2 regions of the Lysobacter oryzae DSM 21044 genome follow, and region 2 is predicted to be linked to the other one. Evidence: predicted binding sites of a transcription regulator. Region 2 holds the regulator's gene; the other holds the start of a gene.

Region 1 (4,359 bases), on a different contig from region 2:
CGCGCCCGCAGGCACGCGCTCGTTCGCGCTGCTGTGCATCGACCCGGACGTGCCCACCGATGCGAGCCCGGCGCAGATTCCGGTCGAGCAGCCGCGTACCGACTTCACCCACTGGGCGCTGGTCGACATCCCGGCGGAGGTGCAGGAAATCGCGGCCGGCAGTTGCAGCGAGGGCGTGGTCGCGCACGGCAAGGCCGAGCCGGACGGACCGCCCGGCAGCCGCCAGGGCCTCAACGACTACACCGGCTGGTTCGCCAACGATCCCGCCATGCGTGGCGACTGGCGCGGCTACGACGGCCCGTTCCCGCCGCCGCACGACCTGCGCCTGCACCGCTATTTCTTCCGGGTGTTCGCCCTCGACGTGGCGAAGCTGGACCTGCCCGACCGCTTCACCGCCGGCGACGTGCTGCAGGCGATGCAGGGCCACGTGCTCGGCGAGGCGTCGATCTACGGCACCTATTCGCTGAATCCCAGCGTCAAGGACTGAGTGCGCGCGGGCGCAACGCCCGCACCTGCGCCGACTCACTGCCCCGCGGGCACCAGCAGCAGCAAGGCGATGCCCAGCGCCACGCGATACAGCGCGAACACCGTGAAACGGTGGTTCTGGATGTAGTGCAGCAGCCACTTCACCGCGACGAAGGCGGTCAGCGCCGAGGCGACGAAGGCCACGCCCAGGGCCGACCAGTCCTCGTGCGCGGCCTGGCCGCTGCCGACCACCTCGAGCAGTTCGTAGCCGGTGGCGGCGAACATGGTCGGGATGCCCAGCAGGAACGCGAACTCCGTGGCCGCGGCCCGGCTGGTGGTGCCGGCGAGGAGGGCGACGAAGATCGTCGCCGCCGAGCGCGAGGTCCCCGGAAAGGCACCGGCGACGACCTGCGCCAGGCCGACCAGGATCGCCACCGTCCAGGTGATCGCCGTGCGCTCGCCCAGCGCGGCGGCACGCTTCGCCGCGAAATGCTCGGCGGCCATCATCCACAGCGCGCCGACCACCAGCGCGGCCGCGATCGGGGTGACCGTCGCCGGCAGCTGGTAGCCCAGCTTCTTCAGCAGCAGGCCCAGCACCGCGGTCACGCCGAAAGCGGTCGCGAGCTTGCCGGCGTAGGCGCGGCTCTCGTGCCCGGTGAAGAACTGCGTGGCCAGCTGCCACAGCCGCTGCCGGTAGATCAGCACGACGGCGAGGATGGCCCCGGCCTGGATCGCGACGTTGAACAGGTCGCTGCGATGGCCGAGCCAGCGCTCGGCGATCAGCAGATGGCCGGTGCTGGAGATCGGCAGGAATTCGGTGATGCCTTCGATGATGCCGAGCAGCAGCGCGGCGAGAAGATCGGTCATGGGCGGGCGGAACTGCGGCGGGGGTGGACGGTGGCTGGGGTTCGGGGCCGGGCCGCCAAACAGTGGCGCAGCATAGCCCAGGCGCGCTTGGAACCAAGTTGGTGCGAATCACAATTCCCCGCACCTTCGTGGTGCGACGGCTCCGGCGACACGGGACCGTCCTCTTTCCGATCAACGGGTTAGCGTGCGCCACGACATTGGCACGGCGCTTGCTTCGGATAACCGCAGCGGGCATCGGCCCGTCCCAGAACCCCGTCCCGGAGCCGTCATGTCCCTCGAACACGTCGAAAAACTCATCAAGGATCACAAGGTCGAATTCGTCGACCTGCGCTTCGCCGACATGCGCGGCGTGCAGCACCACGTGACCTTCCCCAAGTCGATCGTCGAACCTTCGCTGTTCGAGGACGGCAAGATGTTCGACGGTTCCTCGATCTCGGGCTGGAAGGGCATCCAGGAATCGGACATGGTCCTGCTCCCCGACGCGTCCACCGCGTTCCTGGATCCGTTCACCGCCGATCCGACCCTGGTGCTGACCTGCGACATCCTCGACCCGGCGACCATGCAGGCGTACTCGCGCGACCCGCGTGGCATCGCCAAGCGCGCCGAGGCCTACCTCAAGTCCAGCGGCGTCGCCGACCAGGCGTTCTTCGGCCCGGAGCCGGAATTCTTCATCTTCGACAGCGTCCGTTTCGCCAATGAAATGGGCCACACCTTCTTCCACATCGATTCGGAAGAAGCGCACTGGAACTCGGGCCGCGAATACGAAGGCGGCAACACCGGCTACCGGCCGATGGTGAAGGGCGGTTACTTCCCGGTCGCTCCGCTCGACTCGCTGCACGACATCCGCGCCGAGATGTGCAAGACGCTGGAACAGGTCGGCATCGAAGTCGAAGTGCACCACCACGAAGTAGCCAACGCCGGCCAGTGCGAGATCGGCACCAAGTTCAACTCGCTGGTGAAGAAGGCCGACGAACTGCTGACGATGAAGTACGTCATCAAGAACGTCGCCCACCGCAACGGCAAGACCGCGACCTTCATGCCCAAGCCGATCGTCGGCGACAACGGCAGCGGCATGCACGTGCACCAGTCGCTGGCGAAGGACGGCAAGAACCTGTTCTCCGGCGACGGCTACGGCGGCCTGTCGCAGATGGCGCTGTGGTACATCGGCGGCATCTTCAAGCACGCGCGCGCGATCAACGCGTTCGCCAACTCGACCACCAACTCGTACAAGCGCCTGGTCCCGGGCTTCGAGGCGCCGGTGATGCTGGCCTACTCGGCGCGCAACCGCTCGGCGTCGTGCCGCATTCCGTACGTGGCCAACCCGAAGGCGCGCCGCATCGAGATCCGCTTCCCCGATCCGATGAACTCCGGCTACCTGATCTTCGCCGCGCTGATGATGGCCGGCCTGGACGGCATCAAGAACCAGATCGACCCGGGCGCGCCGAGCGACAAGGACCTGTACGACCTGCCGCCGGAAGAAGAGAAGAACATCCCGACCGTGTGCCACTCGCTCGACCAGGCGCTGGAAGCGCTGGACAAGGACCGCGAGTTCCTCAAGGCCGGCGGCGTGTTCACCGACGACTTCATCGACAGCTACATCGCGCTGAAGATGCAGGAAGTCACCCGCTTCCGCGCGGCGACGCATCCGCTCGAGTACCAGATGTACTACACGATCTAAGCACGCAGCTTCAAAGCCCCTCTCCGCACGGAGAGGGGCTGTTCCGCCGAAGGGATTCCCTGCAGCAACCGCGTTGACGCGGCCCTCCCTGCGCAACGTGTCCTGACGCCGGCCCGCGGCCTTCCCCGCGCGCCGGTCAGCATCCGCCTCGCGTCGATCGCGAGCGCCACACCGCCTCGCGGCTCGACCCTGCGAGCGCATCCCACGGTTTCCGCGGCACGCCCTGCGGGTACCACGACGGCCACGCCGTCGCGTTCGCAATGCCTCCGCCATCGATCGACACGCCGCGAAGACGGCGCGGGCCTTGCGTGCCCGCGATTGGCGAGAGCCGCGCACGCGCACATCGCCTCGCACGCACCACGTACCACGTACGACGAAGCACCTGACCGGGGAGGGGCCAATCCCATGAGGGGCCGAGTGTCATGACGCATCGTTTCAACGCCGTTGCCGCAATCACCGCTGCCGCCGTGCTCCTCGTCCTCGCGCCGGCGGGCGACGCGCGCGCGGGCACCAGCGGTTCCATCGCGCTCACCAGCGACTACGTGTTCCGCGGCATCTCGCAGAACGGCCAGGACCCCGCGCTGCAGGCCGGGCTGGAATACGCGTCGGCGCGTGGCTTCTACGCCGGCAGCTGGGGCAGCAACATCAGCTGGTTGTCCGATCTCGGCGCCGCCGGCGTGCCGGTGTCGAGCAGCCTCGAACTCGACGTGTACGGCGGCCATCGCGGCAAGCTCGGCGACAAGCTGAGCTTTGATCTCGGCGCGCTGTATTACCGGTATCCCGGCGACTATCCGTCCGGCTTCAACCGTCCCGACACCGGCGAACTCTATGCCGGCATCACCGTCGCGGCCGTGGCCGGCACCACGTTCGGTGCGAAATACTCGTACGCCGTCACCGACCTGTTCGGCTACGCCGATTCGGACGGCAGCGGTTACCTCGAGCTCTGCGCGAACTGGGAATTCGTGCCGGGCTGGACGCTCAACGCCCGCGGCGGCAAGCAATGGGTCGAGCACAACGCCATCGCCGAATACGCCGACTGGAAACTCGGCGTGACCAAGGCCTTCCCCAACGGTTTTTCCGCCGCGCTCGCGTACTCGGACACCGATGCCGACGAGGCGTTCTACACCAACGCCCACGGCCGCTTCCTCGGCGAGGACACGGTGGTGCTGACCGTGGCCAGGGCGTTCTGAGTCCAGGCAAACACCACCAGCCAATGCACGTTGCAGGCAAACCATGGGAGCCGAGCGATGAAACTGATCACCGCGATCATCCGCCCGTTCAAGCTCGACGAGGTGCGCGAAGCGCTTACCGAAGTCGGCGTATCGGGCATCACCGTCACCGAAGTGAAA
Region 2 (4,359 bases):
GGCCGCACCCGCGCCGGCCAAGCCCGTTCCCAAGAAGGGGACGAACTGATGCTGGCTGCCAAGGGCCTGCGCAAGGCCTATCGCTCCCGGGAAGTCGTCCGCGATTTCGCCCTGACGCTGGACGCCGGCGAAGTCGTCGGCCTGCTCGGCCCCAACGGCGCCGGCAAGACCACCTGCTTCTACATGATCGTCGGCCTGGTGCCGGCCGATGCCGGCCAGATCGTCCTGGACGGCAAGGACATCACCGGCGAACCGATGTATGCGCGCGCCAAGCACGGCGTCGGCTACCTGCCGCAGGAGCCCTCGGTGTTCCGCAAGCTCAGCGTCGCCGACAACATCCGCCTGGTGCTGGAACTGCGCGACGACCTCGATCGCAACGGCATCGAAAAGGAGCTCGCCAGCCTCATGGACGAGCTGCAGATCACCCACGTCGCCGACCAGATCGGCGCCAGCCTCTCCGGCGGCGAGCGTCGCCGTGTCGAGATCGCCCGCGCGTTGGCAGCCAAGCCGCGCCTGATGCTGCTGGACGAGCCTTTCGCCGGCGTGGACCCGATCTCGGTGGGTGAAATCCAGCGCATCGTGCGCCACCTAAAGAACCGCGGCATCGGCGTGTTGATCACCGATCACAACGTGCGCGAGACGCTGGGCATCTGCGACCGCGCCTACATCCTCAACGAAGGCGCTGTCCTCGCGCAGGGCTCGCCTGATGCGCTGCTCTCCAATCCGGATGTGCGTCGCGTGTATCTGGGCGATACGTTCCGCCTGTAACCATTGCCACGTGTGATGCAGGTTCCGGAACACCCGTGCCGGCGCCACGCTACTGAACAGGCAGCATCGACGCCCCCCGCGTCGGCGTGCATGATGGTGTCGCTTCTGACGGACCGGCCGTCGGTCCCGCCAGATCCCGTTCGAATTCCTTATGAAGCCCCGCCTCCAGGCCACGCTCGGACAGCAACTGGTGATGACCCCGCAACTGCGGCAGGCCATCCGTCTGCTGCAGTTGTCCGCGACGGAGCTTGAGGTCGAGATCGCCGAAGCGGTGGAATGCAATCCGCTGCTGGACTGGACCGAATCGAGCATCGCCACCAATGGCGGCGACGGCGCCCAGGCCGATGGAGTCCATGACGGCGCCAAGGAAGACGGCTTCGAAACCGAAACGCTGGCGCCCGCGGATGTCGAATGGGGCCCCAGCGACGGCGAGGCGTGGTACGAGCGCACGGGGCCAGCCGACGCGGACGACGAAACGCCCGGCGCGGAACAGGTCGCCGAAGGCGAATCGCTGCAGGACCACCTGTTGTGGCAGTTGCACCTGAGCCCGCTTTCGCAGCGCGACCGCATGATCGCGGTGACGCTGATCGAGGCGATCGAGGACGACGGCTACCTGCGCGAGCCGCTCGAGGCCATCGCCGAGACCCTCGGTCCCGACTTCCATGCGCAGGCGGATGAGATCCTCACCGTGCTGCACCAGGTGCAGCGCTTTGATCCGGTCGGCGCCGGCGCACGCACTCTGGGCGAGTGCCTGCGCCTGCAACTGTCCACATTGCCCGACGACACGCCCGGCAAGGCGCTGGCGCACAAGCTCGCCAATGGGCCGCTCGAGCGCCTGCCCAAGGTGGGAACTGCCGGTATCGCCGCCGAGCTCAAGCTCGACGTCACCGAGGTCGAGACCGCGGTGCATCTGCTGCGATCGCTGGATCCCAAGCCGGGCCTGCAGGTCGGCAGCATCAGCAGCGATACCTATGTCGCGCCCGACGTTGTGATCTGGCGCCAGCATGGCCTGTGGCGGGTGGCGCTCGCCGACAGCATGCGGCCGCGCATCAGCATCCATCGCGGCTACGAGGGCATGATCCGCCACGCCAGCGCCGCCGACGCGCACTACCTGCGCGGCCACCTGCAGGAAGCTCGCTGGTTGCTCAAGAGCCTGGAAGCGCGCGGCGAGACCCTGCTCAAGGTGATGCGCTGCCTGCTGCAGCAGCAGGCAGCGTTCCTGGAATTCGGCGACAGCGCCCTGCGCCCGTTGACGCTGCGCGAAGTCGCCGCGGAAATCGGCCTGCACGAATCCACGGTTTCTCGCGCGGTGGCCCGCAAGTACGCGCGCACGCCGCGCGGAACGATCCCGCTGCGTTCGTTCTTCGCTTCCGGCATCGATACCGGCGCCGGCGGCGAGGCTTCCAGCACCGCCATCCAGGCCATGATCCGGCAGCTGATCGAAGCGGAAAACCCGCGCAAGCCGCTGTCGGATGCACGCCTGGCGGAAACGCTGAAGGCGACCGGGGTGCCGGTTGCCCGACGAACGGTCGCCAAGTACCGCGAAGCGATGAGCATTCCTTCATCGCAGGATCGCGTGCGCATCTAGACCGGTTTCACGATTCGCGCCGCCGTTTGTCGCACCGGCGAAAACACGCTTGAATCGGCCTTCCGGCATGCCTATGTTGGCTGGATAACGAAATCCTTCGGCCTTCTTGTTCCTGCCCTTACGTTGCATTGCCATTCGCGCGAAACAGGCGTTGAATGGGGTCACCCGTAGCCAGCGAGTAAGGAGGTCAAGCATGCGTATCGAAACCTATGGCCAGCAGATCGAGGTCACCACTGCGCTCCGGGACTACGTCGAATCCAAGATGGCACGGCTGAAACGTCATTTCGACCAACCCTTCGATGTCCGCACGCAATTGAGTTTGGACAAGCCCGATCACAAGGCCGAGGCGACCGTAACCTTCTCCGGCCGCGTGCTGCACGCCGATGCTGCAGCGATGGATATGTATGCCGCGATCGACCTGCTTGCCGACAAGCTCGATCGCCTCCTGATGAAGCACAAGGAAAAGATCGTGGACCACCATCGCGGCGAGAGCCTCGCCCGCAGCGGCGACTTCGCGTAACCGATCGGGCGAAACGTCCACGGACGAGCCGATCGATTTCGCCAGAATCAGCACGGGGGCGGATCCGCAAGGAACTGCCCCCGTTGCATTTCCGGGGCCGCTTCCGCATCCGCCGGCCCGTCCAGTTACCATTGGCCGGGGACACGCGGAGCGGCGGCATGAACCTGAGCATCAGCGCAGCGCAGCTTTTCGAACAACAACGCGACAAGCTCGGCCTGCGTTGGCTGGCGGGCGAACGCGTCGGTGGCCAGCGCGTGCTCGAAGCGGTGGACACCGTCGCGCGCCGCCCGTCGCTGGCCGGCTACCTCAACACCATCTATCCCAACAAGGTGCAGATCCTCGGCAGCGAGGAACTGGCCTGGCTCGATGCGCTCGATTCGCGGCTGCGTTGGGACACCATCGTCAAGCTGATCGACTTCAAGCCGCTGGCGCTGGTGATCAGCAAGAACCAGGCCTGCCCCGAGGACCTGCGCCGGCTCGCGGAGGAAAGCGACACGCCGCTGTGGGTGTCGCCGCGGCGCGGCCACGAGCTGCTGAACCACCTGCAATACCACCTCGCGCGCAAGCTCGCACCGCGCGTGACGCTGCACGGGGTGTTCATGGAGATCTATTCGATCGGCGTGCTGATCACGGGCGAGTCCGGCGCGGGCAAGAGCGAACTGGCGCTGGAGCTGGTGACCCGCGGTCACCGCCTGGTCGCCGACGACGCGCCGGAGTTCACGCAGATCGCACCCGACGTGCTCGACGGCGCCTGCCCGGACCTGCTCCAGGACCTGCTCGAGGTACGCGGCCTGGGCGTACTGAACGTGCGCCAGATGTTCGGCGACACGTCGGTGAAAAAGAACAAGTACCTGCGCCTGATCGTCCATCTCACCAAGCCGGCGCTGGAACCGCAGCCCGGTGGCATGGAACGCCTCACCGGCGACCTGGGCTCGCGCCGCGTGCTCGACCTCGACGTACCGATGATCACCCTGCCGGTCATGCCCGGGCGCAACCTCGCGGTGCTGACCGAGGCCGCTACCCGCACGCACATCCTGCGCGCCAAGGGCGTCGATCCCGCGGCCGCCTTCATGGCACGCCACAGCCACTTCCTCGAACGCGCGGAATGAGCGCACCCCCCCTTCCCTCGCCGCCACGACAACACGGGCCCACATGTCGACCGCTCCCACCTTGATCATCGTCAGCGGCATGTCCGGCTCCGGCAAATCGGTCGCGCTCAACACGCTCGAGGACCTCGACTTCTACTGCGTCGACAACCTCCCCGCGGAACTGTTGCCCCAGTTCGTCCAGAGCGTTACCGGCCAGAGCAATGCGCCGGAAAAGCTCGCGGTCGGCATCGACGTGCGCAATCGCCGCGACCTGGCCAACCTGCCCGAGTGGCTGGCCGCCGTCGGCAGCCTGGGCCTGGACCCGAAGCTGGTGTTCTTCGATGCGAGCGACGCGGTGCTGCTGAAGCGCTATGCCGACACGCGCCGCCGCCATC

The links. The regulator sigma-54, encoded in region 2, starts transcription at its own class of promoters, with help from an activator protein. The targets are predictions, from matches to a motif close to TGGCACGNGCNTTGC.
Region 1: glnA (type I glutamate--ammonia ligase) is a predicted target of sigma-54. The motif match lies at 1,531-1,545, and genes of this name have one in related genera.

What each region holds. Positions count from the first base shown of each region.
Region 1 is NZ_JCANTQ010000012.1:268,267-272,625, forward strand. Features, by position in the region: gene BP05_RS11740 (YbhB/YbcL family Raf kinase inhibitor-like protein) at 1-487, shown strand, start outside; gene BP05_RS11745 (undecaprenyl-diphosphate phosphatase) at 523-1,332, opposite strand; gene glnA (type I glutamate--ammonia ligase) at 1,601-3,010, shown strand; gene BP05_RS11755 (TorF family putative porin) at 3,433-4,200, shown strand; gene BP05_RS11760 (P-II family nitrogen regulator) at 4,258-4,359, shown strand, end outside.
Region 2 is NZ_JCANTQ010000010.1:63,686-68,044, forward strand. Features, by position in the region: gene lptA (lipopolysaccharide transport periplasmic protein LptA) at 1-49, shown strand, start outside; gene lptB (LPS export ABC transporter ATP-binding protein) at 49-768, shown strand; gene BP05_RS06430 (RNA polymerase factor sigma-54) at 920-2,356, shown strand; gene BP05_RS06435 (hypothetical protein) at 2,330-2,551, opposite strand; gene hpf (ribosome hibernation-promoting factor, HPF/YfiA family) at 2,550-2,876, shown strand; gene hprK (HPr(Ser) kinase/phosphatase) at 3,035-3,985, shown strand; gene rapZ (RNase adapter RapZ) at 4,029-4,359, shown strand, end outside.